Regions from separate parts of the Variovorax sp. LG9.2 genome, predicted to be linked through region 3. Evidence: predicted binding sites of a transcription regulator. Region 3 holds the regulator's gene; each other region holds the start of a gene.
The links. Region 3 encodes FNR, which switches genes on or off when oxygen is low (the NO sensors DNR and NnrR bind a similar motif). Its sites were predicted from a motif close to TTGATNNNNATCAA; they were not measured.

Region 1 (4,816 bases), on a different contig from region 3:
TGGTAGATCTTGCCCTTGTAGCCGCGCTCGACAATGGCTTTTTGCGGCATGCCGGCGCCGCTGCCCGAGGCCACGATCAGGATCGCGTCGGGGTTGGCAGAAGTCAGCTTGAGCGCTTGCGCTGTCACGCTGGTGTCGGCGCGTGCAAAGCGCTCCACACCGACGACCTTGATGCCGGCCTTGGCGCCCTGTTCGGTAAACGCCTTGAGCCACAGCTCGCCGTAAGCATCGGTGTAGCCGAGAAAGCCCACCGTCTTGATGTTCTGCTTCTTCATGTGCTCGATGACCGCGTAGGCCATGACACCGTTGGACTGCGGCAGCCTGAAGAACCACTTGTCTTTGCCGGGTGGCAGCCCGGCCGGCGACGTCGACAGCTGCGGCGTGCCCGACTCGGCCGTGACCTCGGCCATCGGTGCGGCCACCGGTGTGGCGGACGAGCCGACAATGACGTCGACCTTGTCGTCGGTGACCAGGCGCTGCGCGTCCTTGACGCCCGTCGTGGGATCGCTGGCATCGTCCAACACGATCACCTTGAGCGTTTGGCCCGCGATGGTCTTGGGCCACAGCGCGATAGCTTTGTTGACAGGAATGCCGAGGCCGGAAGCCGGTCCGGTGAGTGGTTGCACCACGCCAATGGTGAGATCGGCATGGGCGGTGCCCAGCATCGTGGTGGCCAGCACGGCGGCAAGGGTGGCGAGTTTGAAAGTCATGGCGGCGCTTCTCCTGAAGAGGTCGTCAAAGAACATGGTGATGGCGCATAACCAATGGTTATGTGGGATAACCAAATCTAATCTTTGAACGAAGCGCGGCCATGAGGGCTTACCCTCAAAGCATGAGCGCCTTGAAGCTCTCCAGCGCCACCTTGGGATGCACCGCCCCGTGATAGATCGCAGGAATCTCGTTCTTCAGGTGCAGCAGTCCGTACACGGCATGCATCGCGCTGCGCACCGAATACTCGACAGTGAACACCACATCTTCCGGAATCTCCACATACTGGCCGAGCACCGCGAAATTGCGGGTGCCACCGGGAACGACAGCGGGCCGATCCGTCGGCTCGCGACGCTCGAACTGACTCGTGATGTAAGGCAGCATCACCGGGATCACGGTGCTGGTGCGACGCACTTCTTCGAGGATGTCTTCGAAACCCAACTGGTGCATCAACTCGGTCAGGATTTCTTCACCGCTGCTCTCGGCCATCGACTTGTCGACGTAGTCGCCCTTCTTGTCGATGAAGAGCCCATAGCCCCATATCGTGTAGACGCCCTCGGGTTGACCCGCGAAGTGCGGTGCGTGCGGCACGACGATCGACATCAACCACGGCGAGTCCTTGAACGTCATGAGGCCGCCCGTGCCCGGCCCGTTGCCTGAGTACGCTTCGATGCGCTTCACCAGCAAGGGGCTTCGCAGCGTGACGGTGAAAGACTCCCACTTGCTCTCGTCGACGTTGCCGTTGAACGTCTCCGGTCGGCCCAGGGTCGGCACCTTGCGCGCGAGGTTTTCCCAAAGCGTCCAGCCGCCGTCGCGCTTGTCTCGCCACAGTGCCGGCGCGTGATCGTTGTCGCCGATGCGGGTGTCGGCGGTCATCGAACCGAGCGTGGCAAAGACCAGATCGTCGAGCCCGACCTGATGCAAGAAGAACTCGTCGCCGCGGTTGCAATGGATGGCAGTGACGCGCAAGCCGTCGGTGTTGCGCGCGACCTCGGTCATCTCTGCGAAGTCTTCGAAATCCATGTCCACGACCTTGTTTCCGAACTGGAACGTCACGCCTTGCCCCGCGAGCCAGTCCTGCATCGGTCGGACGATCGAGTCGTACTGATTCAAGGCTGTGCGACGAACGCCGGCCAGCGTGTGAATGCGCGGCAGCTCCTGCAGGAAGCGGAGCAAATAGCGTCGCATTTCGACGGCGCTGTGCCAGTTCTGGAAGGCGAAGGTTGTGCGCCACATCGCCCAGAAGTTGGAGTCGAAAAAGTGCTCGGTGAAGCAGTCTTCGATACGCTCGGCGCCGAGCATGCGCTCCGGCGTGGCGAGCAGGCGCAGCACATCGAGGCGGTCGCGCGCATCGAAGCCCAGATCGGCCGCATCCAGGATGCGGTGCTGCCGGTCGATGAGCCGCGCGTTGGCGTGCGATTGCAAAGCTTCGTTGAAGTCCCAGACCGCGTCTTTCAGCGACCCTGCGCCGTGACGGTCCGGCACCGAATCCAGCACATTCCACAAGCAGACATAAGCCTCCTCGGTCCACATGCGGCCGCCGCGGGTTACGTAACCTGCTTCGGCATCGCCTGAACCGTCCAGTGCGCCGCCTGCTACCTGCATCTCTTCGAAGATGAAGATGTCGGTGCCCTGAAATCCGCCATCGCGAATCAACAGCACGGCGGCCGACAACGACGCGATGCCGCCGCCAACGAGAAAGGCCCTGCGCCTGCGGTTCGGGGCCGACGTTGAGATGGACGTGTTCATGAAGTTTGAAAAGACGAGGGTCATAGGATGCGCAACATTGCGCAGCACCGATTGAAAGCGCCTGCAGCGCGGGAAGGCTTGATGCAGGTCAATCCGCGATCAATGTGTCCAACGCCGCACTCCATGACTTCTCTTGCATCTAACATGGTGCGTGCCCTCAACCTCCATCCACATCGCTGTTCTCGACGACGAAACCGAGATCACCCTGCTGCTGGCCAACTATCTGCAGGTCCACGGCTTTCGTGTCAGCCAGCGCCATTCGGGCCGAGCCCTGCTCGACCTGATGCGGCAAGACCCGGCGGCGGTCGTGCTGCTCGACCTCGGCTTGCCGGGTGAAGACGGCATCACCATCGCGCGGCAGGTGCGAGAGCGATGGCAGTGCGGACTGGTGATCGTGACTGGCCGCGGCGATGCTGTCGACAAGGTGGTCGGCCTGGAGATCGGCGCCGACGATTACGTGACCAAGCCCTTCGATCTGCGCGAACTGCTGGCGCGCATCCGGGCTGTGTTGCGCCGGATTGCAGCGCCCGCGGCGGCGCCTGTAGTAGCGGTCGTCGACGCGGCGTCCGCGCCCGATGCGCCACCCACGACGCTTCGCTTCTCCGGCTGGACGCTCGACATCGCAGCGCGCCGCCTCCGCGCGGCGCAGGGCGATGAAGTGCCGCTCACCACTGGCGAGTTCGATCTGCTGCGCGTCATGGCCGAAAACACCGGCCGCGTGCTGTCGCGCGACTTCCTGCTGGAGCGAACACGAGGCCGCGATGGTGGCCCGTTCGATCGAACCATCGACGTGCAGATCGGCCGGCTGCGCCGCAAACTCGGCGACGACCCGAACCAGCCACGCATCGTCAAGTCGGTGCGCGGCGCCGGCTATCTTTTCGTGCCCGCCGTCGTGTCGGCATGAATACACCGCGCAAGCCGGTCGTTCCCGGCTTCGACGACGGCACCGTGTTCCGCACGTTGTTCGCCGCCTATCCCGATGCGCTGCTGGTGGTCGACCAGCGCGGCGTGATCGTGCTGGCCAACCCGACCGCCCTCGAACTGCTCGGCTACACCGCAGATGAACTGGTGGGCATGTCGGTCGACACGCTGGTGCCCGACGCGACTTCCCCGCGCCATGCCGCTTACCGCGAGGGCTATGCCACGCACCCACGCAAGCGCCCGATGGGAACGCAGATGGACCTGGTCGCCAAACGGCGCGACGGCAGCGAGGTGATGGTCGAAATTGCGCTCAGCCCGCTCAACGATCACGGGCTGCCGCTGGTCGTGGCCGCCATCCGCAGCGTCGCTTCTTATCCGCGCGTCCAGCATGCGCTGCAGCGTGCGCGCTATGCCGAGCATCTGGCGCAGTTCAGCAGGCACGCTGTCGACGTGGCGGATCTGCATCTTCTGCTGGACCAGGTGCCCGTCATAGCTGCAGAGGCGCTTCAGGTCGAAACGGCGAAGGTGCTGCTGCTCGAACCCAATGGAGCCGAATTCCGCATTGCCGCTGGCGTCGGGCTGCTGCCTGAAGAAGCGATCGGCGATCGCATCGCCAACGAAGCCCAATCACCCTCCGGCCATGTGATGTCGAGCGGCCAGTCGGTGCTCATGGGCGACTACGCAGCAGAGTCGCGCTTCACTATTCCATCGCACTACCTGGCTGCCGGCTTCGTCTGCGAGATCACGGTGCCGCTGGCAGACCGAGGTCGCACCATCGGTGTGCTGTCCGTGCGCTCGCGCACTGCAAGGCGCTTCGGCGACGAAGAGGTGCGCTTTCTCGAATCGCTGTCGAGCTTGCTGGCCACCGTGTTGCAACGTACGCAGATCGAGGAAGCGCTCGGCCACGCGCAGCGGCTCGAAAGCGTGGGGCAGCTCACCGGCGGCATCGCCCACGACTTCAACAACCTGCTGACGGTGATCTCGGGCAACCTGCAGGTGCTAGAAGACTCGCCCGCCATCGGCGACGACGCGGTGTCGCAGCAACTCATCGGCGCTGCCATGCGCGCCACGCGACGCGGCGCAGAACTCACCGGCAAGCTGCTTGCATTTTCCCGGCGGCAGGTGCTGCAGCCGACCATCGTCGACACGCGCGCCCTGCTGCTGTCGCTCACCGACATGCTGCGGCGCACGCTCGACCAGCGCATCGCCATCACGCTGGTCGCCGACGCAGCGCTCTGCATGGCCGATGCCGGGCAGCTGGAGTCGGCCCTGCTCAACATCGCGATCAACTCTCGCGATGCGATGCCGCAAGGCGGAACGCTGACTTTTTCTTGCCGGGTGGTGTCCGCGCTGCCGGCCGACCTGCGCTCGGACCACGACACGCAAGCCCAGCCCCCCGTGCCCACAGGCTACGTCGCCATCGCCGTGTCGGACACCG
Region 2 (4,816 bases), on a different contig from region 3:
AGGAAGCCGGTCGCGGCACTGGGCTCGGGCTGTCGACCGTGTACGGCTTTGCCAAGCAGTCGCACGGCGCCGTCAAGCTGGTCAGCGCGCCCGGTGCGGGTACGACCGTCACGCTTTTCTTGCCGCGCGCCGAGGACGACGACTACTTCGATTACGACAGCGACGGCGAGGACGCTGCGGACGACGACAGCATCGCCGACGTCACGCATGGCGCTGTGCCGCATGGCCTTCGCGTGATGCTGGTCGAAGACGATGCCGAAGTACGGAGCGTGCTGCAGAAGTTTCTGGCGTCGATGGGATGCGAGGCCGTCGCCTGCGGCCAGGCCGAGCAGGCGCTGGCCTCGTTGATGGCCGGCAGCGCGATCGACTTGCTGCTGACCGACATCGCGCTCGGCGTCGGCATGCAGGGCACGGAACTGGCGGCCAAGGCGCATGCGTTGCGGCCCGCGTTGGCAGTGCTGCTGATGTCGGGCTTTTCGAGCGAGCTGGCCGATGCACCGCCCGATTGGGAGTTGCTGCCCAAACCGTGTACGCGCCTGGAGCTGGAGCGCGCGATGCTGCGGGCGCTCAGTGCAGCGCCACTGCCGCCGACGCTACCGACCCGCGCTGCATGAAAGCGGTCAGCGCTTCGACATGGGGAATATGGATGTCGCGACGCCCCTTCTCCGAGAAGCGGATCACGTCCCCCCGTGCCAGCCGCGACAGTGCTCGGCTCACCGATTCGAGCGTCATGCCGAGGTAGTTGCCGATCTCGGCGCGCGTCATGCGCAGGGTAAATTGATCGGTGCGGAGACCGCGCTGGGCCAACGCTTCAGCCCAATAGCGCAGAAAGCCGGCCACTCGCGCGTCGGCCGACAGCGTGCACATCGACAGCATCGAATCCTGCTCTCGCACCAGTTCGCGGCTCATGGTCTGGTGCAATGCGGTGAGCAATGCGGGCGTACGCAGGCTGGCGCGCAGCAGGTCGTCGTAGCGAATGGCCCATAGCTCGCCGGTGTCCATTGCGACCGCGTCGCAGCCGTAGTGCGCGTTCGCGATGCCGTCGAGACCGAGCCAGTCGCCCTTGAGATGCAGGCCGACGACCTGCTCGCGGCCTTCGCTCGACAGGTTGACCATCTTGAAGAAGCCGGCGTTGACGACGTAGAGACATTCGAAATCCTGCCCCGCCTGATAGACCGAATCGCCGGCACGCACGACGCGCTTGGTGACCGGCACGCTCTGCTCGATGAGCCGCAGCATGTCGCCGATGCGCTGCAGCGGGGCTTGTGCCGCGCTCGGTCCGGCGCTCGGGATGGAGAGCGTGGCACGGTTCGAAAGTGGCATCGGTTGCTGCAGTGCGGCGTATGACATGGTGGGTTCCTTGTAGGTTCCTGATGGAGTGAGGTAAGCCTATTCGCCGAGTGCAACAGCTTCACCACCGCAAGGGCGCGTTGCGTAACAGACCGTCAACGCTTTGTGTCTTGAGTGCGCTGCCACCTTTTTTGCGCAATGGCTTGACGCAAATCAATCGCCGATTTGAAGGCGCACCTAAGGTCGGACACGCCTATGAACTTGCCCGCCGCACCTGTCGATAGAACTTTCTGGCCAAGCCAGGGCTTGGGCGGAGCGGATGTTCGACGCACGTTCGACCTCGCGCGCAGCCTCAAGGCCAACGCCCTGGTCGGCGAGGGGCTGCCGCTCGCGGGCAAGAACCTGGCGCTGTTGCGCGCCACGTCGGCGCCGCAGGACGACTCGGTGTTCCAGGACGCAGCAGCAGCCCTCGGCGCCCGGGTCGCGGATGTCTGGCTGGGCGACTCGATCGGGCCACCGGGGAGCGAGTTCCAAAACTTGCCGAAGATGCTCGGCCGCCTTTATGACGCCGTCGATTGCGGGAGCGTGTCGGCCATCTCGGCTGCGCAGATCGAAAGCCAGGCAGGCATTCCCGTCTACCGCGGGCTCGAAGGGCATCCCGCTGCGGTGCTGGCCGACCTCATGGCACTGTGCGAGCAGCGCCCGCTCAATGTAGCCGCCGCGGCCAATACAGCCGAGGCAGCGCTGCTCTTTGTCGGCGACGTGACGACCGGCCGCGGTCGAAGCTTCCTGCAGGGCGCACGGCAACTCGGCTTCGACGTGCATTCGATGGACACCCCTGTCGATGCGCTTCAGGATGCGTCGGCAATCGACGCGCCCTTTGTCGTCGATGCAACCGATACCGAACATTGGGTGCTGGTCGGCCCGGCGGCAAGCGTCGAGGATGCGCAACGAACAGCGAACCATCGCTTCGTGCTGCAAGCGGTGCTGTTGATCACCCTCCTGGCACGTTGAACCGAGCGCTGAAATTTCGCGCTCCGTTCGAGCCGATGGCAATGCCGATTTCCCTTGATCTTTATCAAGCTCGGCCAAAAGACGGCTTCCATACTGACGCCAACGACTTCATCTCACTCACGGCCCCCCTATTTCAGAAAAGAGCGCGCCATGTACCAAAAGATCCTGGTTCCCATCGACGGCAGTGCGACCTCCGCACGCGGCCTCGAAGAAGCGATTCAACTGGCCAAACTGACCGGTGGCCGGCTCCGGCTGATTCACGTGACCGATGAACTGTCCGCAGGCTTCGCGATGGAGTGCTATGCGGGCTCGGGTGAGTGGCTGACGGTCGTGCGCGAAAACGGCGCCAAGCTGCTCGAAGTCGCGACTGCGACCGTCAAGGCGGCGGGCGTACCGGTCGACTCCGTGTTGCTCGACGGCCTCGCCGCCACGGTGGAACTGCTCGTGACAACGCAGGCGACGTCGTGGGGAGCGGATTTGATCGTGCTCGGTACGCACGGACGCCGTGGCGTCGGGCGTGCGTTTCTCGGCAGCAGCGCCGAGCAGGTGCTGCGCCATTCACCGGTACCGGTGCTCCTCGTGCGTGCACCCGAACTTCCGGACACGCCCAAGAAGACCGCCGCATCGAGCCAGACGGTCCACGTGAAATTGCCTTCTGCTGCGTTGTCGATCGAATAACCCGGAGCCCATGCTGATGTCACTGCCGATACCGACCGCGAACCCCACCAACTTCTCGCAGCTGGACGCCTGGTGGCGCGCCGCCAACTACCTGTCGGTCGGCCAGGTCTACCTGATGGGCAACGCCTTGCTGCGCGAGCCACTGACGCTGGCGCACATCAAGCCGCGGCTGCTCGGCCATTGGGGCACCACGCCGGGCCTCAATTTTGTCTACGCGCACATGAACCGCGCTATCGTCGCCCGCGACCTCGATGCGATCTTCATCGCGGGTCCGGGCCACGGCGGTCCCGGCGTGGTGGCCAACACCTACCTCGAAGGCACCTACAGCGAGGTGTACTCGTACGTCACGCAAAACGCCGAAGGCATCCAGCGGCTCTTCAAGCAGTTCTCGTTTCCGGGTGGCATCCCAAGCCACGTCGCGCCTGAAACGCCGGGCTCGATCCATGAAGGCGGCGAGCTCGGCTATTCGCTGCTTCACGCGTTCGGCGCCGTGTTCGACAACCCCGACCTCATCGCCTGCTGTGTGGTCGGCGATGGCGAGGCCGAGACCGGTGCACTGGCAGCCAGCTGGCACTCCAACAAGTTCCTGAACCCCACACGCGACGGCGCGGTGCTGCCCATCCTGCACCTGAACGGCTACAAGATCGCCGGCCCGACCGTGCTGGCACGCATCGGCGACGAGCAGCTGACCCAGCTCATGCGGGGCTACGGCTACGAGCCGCACTTCGTGTCCGGCCACGAGCCGCTGGCCATGCATGCGGCAATGGCCGCCGCGCTCGATGCATCGTTCGATGCGATCTGCGCCATCCAGACCGAAGCCCGCTCCGATGGCTTCAAGAAACGCCATCGCTGGCCAATGATCGTGCTGCGCTCGCCCAAGGGCTGGACCGGCCCCAAGGTGGTCGACGGGGTACCGATCGAAGGCACGTTCCGCGCGCACCAGGTGCCGCTCACCGGCTTCGTCGAGAACCCGTCGCATGTGCAAATCCTCGAAAACTGGATGCGCAGCTACAAGCCCGAAGAGCTGTTCGACGAGGCCGGCACGCTGCGCCCCGAGATCGCGTCGTTCGCACCCAAGGCCTTGCGCCGCATGAGCGCCAATCCGCACACCAACGGCGGCCTCCTGCTGAAAGACCTGGCGTTGCCGGACTTTCGCGACTACGCCGTGGCCGTGCCGCGGCCGGGTGCCAGCACCGCCGAAGCCACACGCATCACCGGCGCCTTCTTGCGCGACGTGATGCGCATGAACGACGTCAACAGCAACTTCCGCGTGATGGGCCCGGACGAAACCGCATCGAACCGGCTCGGCGCGCTGTTCGAGGTGACGGACCGCACCTCGACCGCCGAAGTCAAGCCTGGGGACGACCACGTCGGCGCCGATGGCCGTGTGATGGAAGTGCTGAGCGAGCACCTGTGCCAGGGCTGGCTCGAGGGCTATCTGCTGACCGGTCGCCACGGCCTCTTCTCCTGCTACGAAGCCTTCATTCACATCATCGATTCGATGTTCAACCAGCACGCGAAGTGGTTGAAGGTGACGCGCCACATTCCCTGGCGCCGCCCCATTGCGTCGCTCAACTACCTGCTGACCAGCCACGTCTGGCAGCAAGACCATAACGGCTTCAGTCACCAGGACCCGGGCTTCATCGACCACGTCGTCAACAAGAAGGCCGAGGTCGTGCGCGTGTACCTGCCGCCCGACGCCAACACCCTGCTGTCGGTGGTCGACCATTGCCTGCGCAGCCGCAACTACGTGAACGTGATCGTCGCCGGCAAGCCGCCCGAAGCGCAGTGGCTCGACATCGATGCCGCCGCCCGCCACTGCAAGATCGGCATG
Region 3 (4,816 bases):
ATGTCGCCGTCTCGGCCGTCGTCAGCATCGTGGCTTGCGGTCTGCTGCTGTGGGTCACGGCACGCGGGCGCATCGCGCCGACCGACGACAACACCACCGGCCACGTCTGGGACGAAGACCTGCGCGAGGCCAACAATCCGTTGCCGATGTGGTGGGTCGGGCTGTTCGTCATCACGATCATCTTTGCCTTCGTCTATCTGGCCTTTTTTCCGGGGCTGGGCAGCTTCAACGGCAAGCTCGGATGGAGTGCCGTTGGCCAGTACGAGGCCGAGGTTGCCCAGGCCGACAAGGATCTCGTTCCCGTTTATGCGGCATTCCAGACGATGCCGGTCGAGCGGATTGCCGGCGACCCCAAGGCGATGGCCATCGGCGAGCGGCTCTTCATGAACAACTGCTCGCAGTGCCACGGGTCCGATGCACGCGGCAGCAAGGGCTTCCCGAATCTGACGGACGTCGACTGGCTGCATGGCGGCACGCCGGACAAGATCATCGAAACCGTCACCAAAGGCCGCATCGGCGAGATGCCGCCCATGGCGGCCGCGGTCGGCACGCCGGACGACGTCAAGAACGTCGCGCAGTACGTGCTCAGCCTGTCGGGTCGCTCGACCGACTCGGTGCGCGCCGGGCTGGGCAAGTCGAAGTTCACCGCCTGTGCGGCCTGTCACGGCATCGGTGGCGTCGGCAACCAGGGCATCGGGGCACCGCGCCTGAACGACGAGATATGGCTGCACGGCTTCGGCGAGAACGCCATCGTCGCGATGATCAACGGCGGCAAACACAACGTCATGCCCGGCCAGGAAGGTCGCCTGACCGAAGCGCAGATCAAGGTGGTGGCCTCGTACGTGTGGGGGCTGTCGAACAAGGCCGTTGCATTGCCTGTCGTACTGCCATGACCGTACCTGCCCCAGCCCGCAAGATCATTCCGATCGTGCCCGTGGCGGAGGAGGCCGGCGGGCTCTATGAAGCGACCAAGAAGATCTATCCGCGCAGCGTGCGCGGCAAGTTCGCGCGCTGGCGCTGGGCGATGGTGTTCGTCACCCAGCTGTTTTTCTACGCCACGCCCTGGTTGCAGTGGGGCGACCGCCAGACCCTGCTGTTCGATCTGGTCGCGCGGCGCTTTTACGTCTTCGGGCTGGTGTTGTATCCGCAAGACCTGATCTACCTGTCGGGGCTGCTGGTGCTGTCGGCGCTGTCGTTGTTTTTGTTCACCGCGGTGGCCGGGCGGCTCTGGTGCGGGTACGCGTGCCCGCAGACGGTCTACACCGAGATGTTCATGTGGATCGAGCAACGGATCGAGGGCAGCCGCATCGCCCGCATGCGGCTCGACGGCGAATCGTTCTCGGCCGAGAAGCTGGTCAAGAAGTGGTTCAAGCATTTCATCTGGCTCGGCATCGCGATGTGGACGGGCTTTACCTTCGTCGGCTACTTCACGCCCATCCGCGAGCTGGGCATGGAGTTCCTGCAGACGCGCATGGGTTCGTGGGAAGTCTTCTGGGTCTTCTTCTACGGTCTGGCCACCTACGGTAACGCCGGCTTCATGCGCGAGCAGGTCTGCAAGTACATGTGCCCGTATGCACGCTTTCAGAGCGCGATGTTCGACAAGGACACGCTGATCGTCAGCTACGACTTGCCGCGTGGTGAACCGCGTGGCGTGCACGCCAGGGCACAGGACGCACGCACCCAGGGCCTGGGCGACTGCATCGATTGCGGCCTGTGCGTGCAGGTGTGCCCGACCGGTATCGACATCCGCGAGGGTCTGCAGTACGAGTGCATCGGCTGCGGCCTGTGCGTCGACGCCTGCAACACGGTGATGGACCGCATGGCGCAGCCGCACGGGTTGATCCGCTACGCCACGCAAAACGGGCTGGCCGGTGGCTGGAGCGCGGTGCAGGTGCTGCGGCGTGTTTTTCGCCCGCGCGTGCTGATCTATGGCGCCGTGCTGTTGGCCTTGGGCGTTGGCTTGCTCGCGAGCCTGGTGGTGCGCGTGCCGCTCAAGGTCGACGTGGTGCGCGACCGTACCTCGCTTGCACGTATCGCCGATGGCGGCAGGCTCGAGAACGTCTATCGGCTGCAGATCATGAACGCGACCGAGCGCTCGCAGCGTTACCGCATCGCTGCCAGCGGACTGAAGGGTCTTGCCGTGGCGACGCCCAGCCAGGCGGTCGATGTCGGGCCGGCCGAGTCGCGCTGGGTGGCGGTGCGGCTGCAAGTGCCTGCAGAAGATGCACCACCCGGATCGCACACCGTTTTCTTCAACGTGCGGTCCGCCGACGGTGCCTCGCAGGTCTCTGAAAAGGCCGTGTTCCTCATTCCCCGATAACCGACTGGAGACTTGAAAATGAGCGCGCTTCCTCCTGCTTCCAAAGGTTCCGGACCGTGGTGGAAATTCCCGCTGGTCTGGCTCGTGCTGGGCCTGCCCGCCGTGGTGGTGGTCGGCAGCCTGACGTCGGCCTGGATCGCGATCAGCACGGCAGACCCGGTGGTCGAAGAAAACTACTACCAGAAGGGCCTGGAGATCAATCGGACGCTGGCGGGCAAGTCGGCTGGGCCGGTGGCCGACAAGGCGCTGGTGCCGGCCGAAAAGGGCCGCAACCACACCACGACGCCGGTGCAGGACATGCCGTCGCCGCCGCCGCGCTAGCGCCTCACACCGTCGGGTTGATCATCCTGCGCAAAGCATCGGCGTCGAGGATCCGAACATTCCGCATGTCGACTTCGACGATGCGGTCGTCCACGAACTTGGACAAGGTGCGGCTCACCGTCTCCAGCTTGAGCCCGAGGTAACTGCCGATTTCTTCGCGCGTCATGCGCAGCATCAGCTCGGACTTCGAGAAGCCGCGCGCGTGCAGGCGTTCCACGAGGTTGAGCAGAAAGGCGGCCAACCGCTCGTCGGCACGCATGCTGCCCAGCAGCAGCATCACGCCGTGCTCGCGCACGATCTCGCGGCTCATGATCTGGTGCACATGGCGCTGCAGTGAAGTGACCTCGCGCGACAGCTCCTCGATGCGGTCGAACGGCATCACGCAGACCTCGGCGTCTTCGAGTGCCACCGCGTCGCAGGTGTGATGGTCGTTCACGATGCCATCGAGTCCGATGATCTCGCCGGCCATCTGGAAGCCCGTGACCTGATCGCGACCGTCTTCCGATGCCACGCGAGTCTTGAACACGCCAGTCCGAATCGCATAGAGCGAGGTGAACCGCTCGCCATTGCGAAAGAGGGTTTCGCGGCGCTTCACCTTGCGACGCGTCGCCACCAGGTCGTCGATGCGCGCAAGCTCTTCCGGGTTGAGGCCGACCGGCATGCACAGTTCGCGCAGGTTGCAGTTGGAGCATGCGACTTTGATGGTTTGAGGTGTCATGGCGGCTGTCTCTTTGCGGCAGGTGGTGCGGTGAAATGTGCAGCGTGGCAAAGCAAGCGAAAGCGCCGCGCTGCTCCGCTCGATTCTCCGTTCGGCTTTTGTGTCCGCGTTGATGCAGATCAAGTGGCGTTCGAATGATCGAACGCAAAGTCGCAGCACCATGAACCGCTGTCGCCGACCATCGCTGCTCACGCTCTTTCGGCAGCGCTATTGATCATGCAAACCGCACTGGCCGCATCCGCGCTGTTGATGGGACTGGCGGGTGGTCCGCATTGCGTGGCCATGTGCGGTGCGGCGTGCGCGGGTGTCGTGCGTGGGGTGGGAGTTCGACCCGGCCATGGCGTCATCGCGATCACGCCCGCTGCTTTGCCGATGGCGCCGTTGCTGCTCCAAGCTGGCCGGATGGCGGGCTATGCGGCAGCAGGCGCACTGGCCGCTGCCACCGTGCAAAGCCTGACATGGGCCAGCGTGAATGTCTCCGCGCTTCGCGGCCTTTGGATGCTGTTCCACGTGGTCGTGATGGCCTGGGGCGCGGTGCTGGCCGTGACCGGGCGTCAGCCGCTGTGGTCGCAACGGGTCGGCCGTCTCCTCGCAGAGCGATTGCGCGCCTTGACGGGCTCTGCCGCCAGCGTGTTCGCGACCGGTCTTGCATGGGTCGCCATGCCGTGCGGCCTGCTGTATTCCGCGCTCATGCTGGCGAGCCTGGCCAACGGTCCGCTGCAGGGCGCTTTCATCATGGTGCTGTTCGCGGCCGGCAGCGGTGCGTCGTTGCTCGTCGCGCCCTGGCTGTGGCACCGCTTTGCCATCGGCTTGGGCGCATGGCGCCAGCAATGGGGAACCCGGCTCGCCGGCGTCGCCTTGCTGGTCATCTCCGTGCAGGCGGTCTGGATCGATCTTGCCCACCAGATCGATGTGTGGTGCCGCTGAAATACGTGGTGTCTCTTTCGTACCTCGACAACTCAGGAATTTGCAATGACAACCCCTAAATCGATTCTGGTTCACCTCGACAGTTCAGCCCGCACCGCCACGCGCGTCGAGCTTGCACGCAAGCTGGCAGAGACCTTCGGCGCCCAGGTCACCGGCATGCCGTGCACGCTCTCTGCGCTGGTGCGCTACCCCTCCGCCCTCGAAGGTGCGGCCGAAGCCATGGCAATCATGCTGGCGCTCGACAAGCAATCGCGCGACAAGGCGTACGCCACCTTCATGGCTGCCGGTGGCGACTCGCCGCACATGCATTGGGCCGAGCCGATGAGCGATGCGCCCTGGGGCTTCGGCCGCCGCGCGCTCTATGCCGACCTTTTGATACTCGGTCAGCGCGATGGTGACAACGCTTACGACGGCGAGCTGCCTGCCGAGTTCGTGTCCACCGTGCTGGTCGAAAGCGGCCGGCCCGCGCTGGTGTTGCCTTACATCACGACAGGGTCGGTCGACCCGGTCGGGCGCACGGTGCTGGTGGC
Region 4 (4,816 bases), on a different contig from region 3:
CATCATCGGCTCGCCGCTTTTCATCATCAGCACACCGAAGCTCGTCATCGCGCAGTGCAAGGCAGGCGTGGTCGGTTCGATGCCGGCGCTGAACGCGCGTCCGGCGGCGCAGCTCGAAGAGTGGTTGATCGAAATCACCGAGGAACTCGCGGCCTACAACAAGGCCAACCCGGACAAGCCGGCCGCACCTTTCGCCATCAACCAGATCGTGCACAAGAGCAACGACCGGCTCGATCACGACATGGAAATGGTCGTGAAGTACAAGGTGCCGATCGTCATCACCTCGCTCGGCGCGCGCACCGATGTCAACGAAGCCATCCACAGCTACGGCGGTGTCGTGCTGCACGACATCATCAACAACAAGTTCGCGAAGAAGGCGATCGAGAAGGGCGCAGACGGCATCATCGCCGTGGCCGCAGGTGCCGGTGGCCATGCGGGCGTCAAGAGCCCGTTCGCGCTCATCCAGGAAATCCGCCAGTGGTTCGACGGCCCGATTGCGTTGTCGGGCTCCATTGCCACCGGCGGCGCGGTGCTGGCGGCGCAAGCCATGGGTGCCGATTTCGCCTACATCGGCACCGCCTTCATCGCGACCGAAGAAGCGCGTGCCAGCGACGAATACAAGCAGGCGATCGTCGACGGCAGCTCCGACGACATCGTCTATTCGAACCTTTTCACCGGCGTGCATGGCAACTACCTGGCGCCGAGCATCGTGGCCGCCGGCATGGACCCGGCCAACCTGCCCGAAGGCGATGTCACGACGATGAACTTCGCATCCGGCGATGGCAGTAAAGCCAAAGCGTGGAAAGACATCTGGGGTTCGGGTCAGGGCATCGGTGCCGTGACGGAGGTCGGCACGGCCGCCATGTTCGTAGAAAAGCTCAAGCGTGAATATGCCGAGGCAAGGGCCCGCCTGTCGCTCTGACATGCCGGACCCGGTGGACGTGTCGACGGTGGAGGACCGCGCGGCGCGCATTCCGCTGCTCGACGCTGTCAAGGGACTGGCGTGCCTGGTCATCGTCGGCCATCACCTGGCGCGCTACGGGCCGATGTCCGAAGTCGCGTTTCCGTTGGCGCCTGCGCTCATTCACTGGTTGTCTACCGATGGGCGCCTGGCCGTACAGGTGTTCCTGGTCATTGCCGGTTTTCTGACTGCTGGCAGCATGGCCCCGGCAGTGCAGCTGAACGCCGGCAGGCCGCTGGAACGTATTGCGCGGCGCTACCTGCGGCTGATCATCCCGTACCTCGCAGCGCTCATCGTCAGCGTGGTCGTGGCCGCGATCGCAAGGCCCTTGCTACAGGACGACGCGGTTCCGGGTGCACCCAACTTGATGCAGCTGCTGGCGCATGGATTGCTGCTGCAGGATCTGCTCGGCTACGACGCTTTGTCGGCCGGTGTGTGGTACGTGGCGATCGACTTCCAGTTGTTCGCGCTGTCGCTGGCCGCGGTTGGCTTGGCGGCATGGGTCGAGCGGCACTGGCGTCGCGGCATCGGAGACGCGCAGGACATTGAAGACATGAGCAACATATCCGACAGCGTCGCGCGTTCGTTGCGTGCACATTGGATCGCCGTGGTGATCGTGTTCGGCCTCGCCACCAGTTCCCTCGTTTTTTTCAATCTGCACGCTGAACTCGACGCGACGGCGCTTTATTTTTTCGGCGCTTATGGTTTGGGGATGTTGACGTTCTGGATCGGTTGCGCCGACCGGTCCGACAAACACGGCAGTCGGGCAGCATGGCGTGCCGGCTTTCTCCTGTTGGTGTTGCTCGGCGTATCGGCATTGGCGTTCGAGTGGCGCAGCCGCATCGCCATTGCGCTCATGACTTCGCTCGCGATAGCGGGAGCGCAGCGTTTGCATTGGCTGAAGTCGTCTGCATGTCCGGCGTGGGCGCGGCCGCTCGCACAACTCGGACGCATGTCGTACTCCCTGTTCCTGATTCACTTTCCAGTGATCCTGCTGGTCAGCGCGGTGGTCAGCCATTGGGCGCCAGCCGCCCCCTGGATCGACGCAGCGGGCATGGTCGCGGCCCTCGCACTCTCGCTGGCGGCAGCGTGGGTTCTCTATCGCCGCATCGAGTTGCGCCCCGCGAGCTGGCGCGCCGTGCTCGCGCTGTTCGCCGGGCTGCTGGTCTGCGGCTTCCTCGTTTCGCTCTGAGCCGCGAGCACCGCCGGCAACGCCGGTGTCCACACGCAGCGCTGGCCGATCTCTGGTCCTTTTCTTGACACAGATCAATTCGGCCTTCTAGGCACGGTTGCGTCTCGCAGGCACAGCGGGCAACCTCACGGCACGGACTGGCGTAGTCAACGAGCGCCGGGGATGTTGTGCAACGTTCAGCAATGGCTGAAACTAAAAAGAACATGAAGAAGATGGGATCTGCCTCGGCTGTGCCGACTCCCGCCGCCCAGGCGCCCTCGCTGCGATTCTTCGCGGCGACCGGCGTGGGCGGTGTGTTGCAGGCGGCGGCGGCGTTGCTCTGGTTGCCTCAGGCGGCGTTGCTGGCCGGGGCGGTTCAGCGCATGTCGCAAACAGTCGGCCATCGAGGCGATACCGATGTCGCAGGTTTCGCGATCGCAGCGCATTCCGGGTCATGGACCGAGTTGCTGTCCCCTGCGCTGTCCGCTGTGCTTGCGCCGGCGCTCGGCATCTTGGCGATCGGCCTGCTGCGCGCGCTCCTGGACGCGTGGGGCACGCGCCAGCTCTTCGGCAAAGCGCGCGCCCATCTGTCGACTTTGCGTGCACGGGCCGCGGCGGCGTTAGCGAGCGGCTCACCGCTCGACCGCCATCGGCCCGCCTCCGGTGCCGCCGCCAGCGTGATCGCCGAGCAGGCCGAGGCGCTCATGCCGTATCTCGTGCGCTATCAGCCGGTGCGTCTGCGCGTCACGCTCGTGCCGTTGGTGATTCTTCTCGTGGTCGCGAGCCTCTCTTGGGTCGCCGCGCTGGTGTTGCTCGTTGCGGCGCCATTGATCCCCGTGTTCATGGCACTCGTCGGCTGGCGCGCCCGCGCCGCCAGCGAGGCGCAGATGGTCGAGATGGGCAGCATGAACGCCTTCCTGCTCGACCGGCTGCGCGGCCTTGCCACGCTGCGTGCGCTCGGCGCTGTCGACCGCACGGCCGAGCGGCTCGGCGACGCCGCGCAATCGCTGCGTCGCCGCACGATGGCCGTGCTGCGCATCGCGTTCCTGTCGTCGGCGGTACTCGAACTTTTCTCGGCGCTCGGCGTCGCGATGGTCGCGGCGTACGTTGGGTTCCACTTGCTGGGCACACTCCATTTCGGCACATGGGGCAGGCCGCTCGGCTTGGGGCAAGGCCTCTTCGTGCTGCTGCTGGCGCCAGCGTTTTTCGAGCCGCTGCGTGAGCTTTCGGCCGTTTGGCACGACCGTGCTGCCGGCGAGGCGGCATTGCAGGCGCTCACGGCGTTGGGTAACGGCACCGTGCGGTTGCCCGGCGCCGTCGTATCCATGAGCGCTCTCGCAGCCGATCCTGCGCCGGTCCGGGCGATCCATGCAGTGACCGCGGCCAATGCAGCTTCCAGCACCACGAGCGTCAATGGCAAGGCATCGTCACCGCATTCCTCGCCGTCCGTCGTCGTGCGCCATTTGCACTTCACACACGCCGGCGAGGCGACACTTTTTTCCGACATCAATCTGCGGGTCGCACCGGGCGAACACGTCGCCTTGATGGGCGAGAGCGGTGCCGGCAAGACGGCGCTGTTGTCGTTGCTGGCTGGCCTGCTGCCGGCCGACAGCGGCGACATCGTCATCGGCGGCATTGTGCTGACAGACCGCAGCGTCGGCGCGCTGCGCCAGCGTATCGGCTGGATGGGCCAGCGGCCGCATGTGTTCGCGGGCTCCGTGCAAAGCAACGTCGGCCTCGGTCGCATCGGCGTCGATGCAGCGCGCATCGAAACCGCGCTCGGCTTCGCGGGCCTCGCCGATGTGGCGCAAGCCCGATTGGGTGTTGCGCTGGGCGAGGGCGGCGGTGGACTTTCGGGTGGTGAGGCGGTGCGGCTGGCGCTGGCGCGTGTCGTGGTGAATGCGGGCGTCGATCTGCTGCTCGTCGATGAGCCGACAGCCCACCTCGACACCGAAACCGCGCTGCGCGTGACCGATGCGCTGATGGCGCTGGCGCGCGGCAAGACTCTGATCGTTGCGACGCATGACCCGGTGCTGGCCGCGCGTCTGGATCGCGTGGTCAGCCTGGGCGCAGCCGACAATTTTGAAGTGCGCGAAGTCGTGAGGGAAGCCGCATGAGCACCGCCCGCAAGGATCGCATCAGTCTGATCCTGCGCCCCTTTCTTGCCACCCAACCCCGCGCATTGCTGCTCGGCGCTCTGCTTGCTGCAATCACCGTGCTCACCGGCATGGCGCTGCTCGGCCTCTCCGGCTGGTTCATCACCGCGACGGCGCTGGCCGGTGCCAACGTCGCGACCGCGTTCATGTTCGACGTCTTCATGCCTTCGGCCGGCATCCGCTTGCTGGCGGTCGGCCGCACGGCCTCGCGCTACGGCGAGCGACTGGTCACGCACGACGCGACCTTCGCCGTGCTGGCGGCGTTGCGCGTGCAGCTGTTCCGCGGCTGGGCGCGTGCCGGTGCCGCGCGCGAGTTGCTGATGCGCCCATCGCGTGTGCTGTTCAGGCTGACCTCGGACATCGACGCGCTCGAGTCTTTGTATTTGCGGCTCGTCGTGCCCGCGATCGCGGCATTGGGCGCTGCGGTGCTGGCCGGCGTCGTCCTCGGCTTCATGCACATTGGCCTGGGCATCGCGCTAGCGGTATGGCTCGTCGCAAGTGGTTGGGGCATCGCCTTCGTCGTGGCGC

Region 1: the regulator FNR is predicted to act here: its motif matches at 2,536-2,549, upstream of QN413_RS03455 (oleate hydratase).
Region 2: the regulator FNR is predicted to act here: its motif matches at 2,359-2,372, upstream of QN413_RS03430 (universal stress protein).
Region 4: the regulator FNR is predicted to act here: its motif matches at 2,218-2,231, upstream of cydD (thiol reductant ABC exporter subunit CydD).

The regions. Positions count from the first base shown of each region.
Region 1 covers NZ_JASJXB010000002.1:283,926-288,741, reverse strand. The annotation lists gene QN413_RS03460 (ABC transporter substrate-binding protein) at 1-710, opposite strand, end outside; gene QN413_RS03455 (oleate hydratase) at 826-2,457, opposite strand; gene QN413_RS03450 (response regulator transcription factor) at 2,609-3,361, shown strand; gene QN413_RS03445 (PAS domain S-box protein) at 3,358-4,816, shown strand, end outside.
Region 2 covers NZ_JASJXB010000002.1:279,053-283,868, reverse strand. The annotation lists gene QN413_RS03445 (PAS domain S-box protein) at 1-614, shown strand, start outside; gene QN413_RS03440 (Crp/Fnr family transcriptional regulator) at 568-1,350, opposite strand; gene QN413_RS03435 (hypothetical protein) at 1,546-2,304, shown strand; gene QN413_RS03430 (universal stress protein) at 2,455-2,982, shown strand; gene QN413_RS03425 (phosphoketolase) at 2,999-4,816, shown strand, end outside.
Region 3 covers NZ_JASJXB010000010.1:99,176-103,991, forward strand. The annotation lists gene ccoP (cytochrome-c oxidase, cbb3-type subunit III) at 1-893, shown strand, start outside; gene ccoG (cytochrome c oxidase accessory protein CcoG) at 890-2,320, shown strand; gene QN413_RS12830 (FixH family protein) at 2,339-2,641, shown strand; gene fnr (fumarate/nitrate reduction transcriptional regulator Fnr) at 2,646-3,359, opposite strand; gene QN413_RS12840 (sulfite exporter TauE/SafE family protein) at 3,576-4,286, shown strand; gene QN413_RS12845 (universal stress protein) at 4,332-4,816, shown strand, end outside.
Region 4 covers NZ_JASJXB010000036.1:36,973-41,788, forward strand. The annotation lists gene QN413_RS23820 (nitronate monooxygenase family protein) at 1-922, shown strand, start outside; gene QN413_RS23825 (acyltransferase family protein) at 924-2,153, shown strand; gene cydD (thiol reductant ABC exporter subunit CydD) at 2,336-4,249, shown strand; gene QN413_RS23835 (amino acid ABC transporter ATP-binding/permease protein) at 4,246-4,816, shown strand, end outside.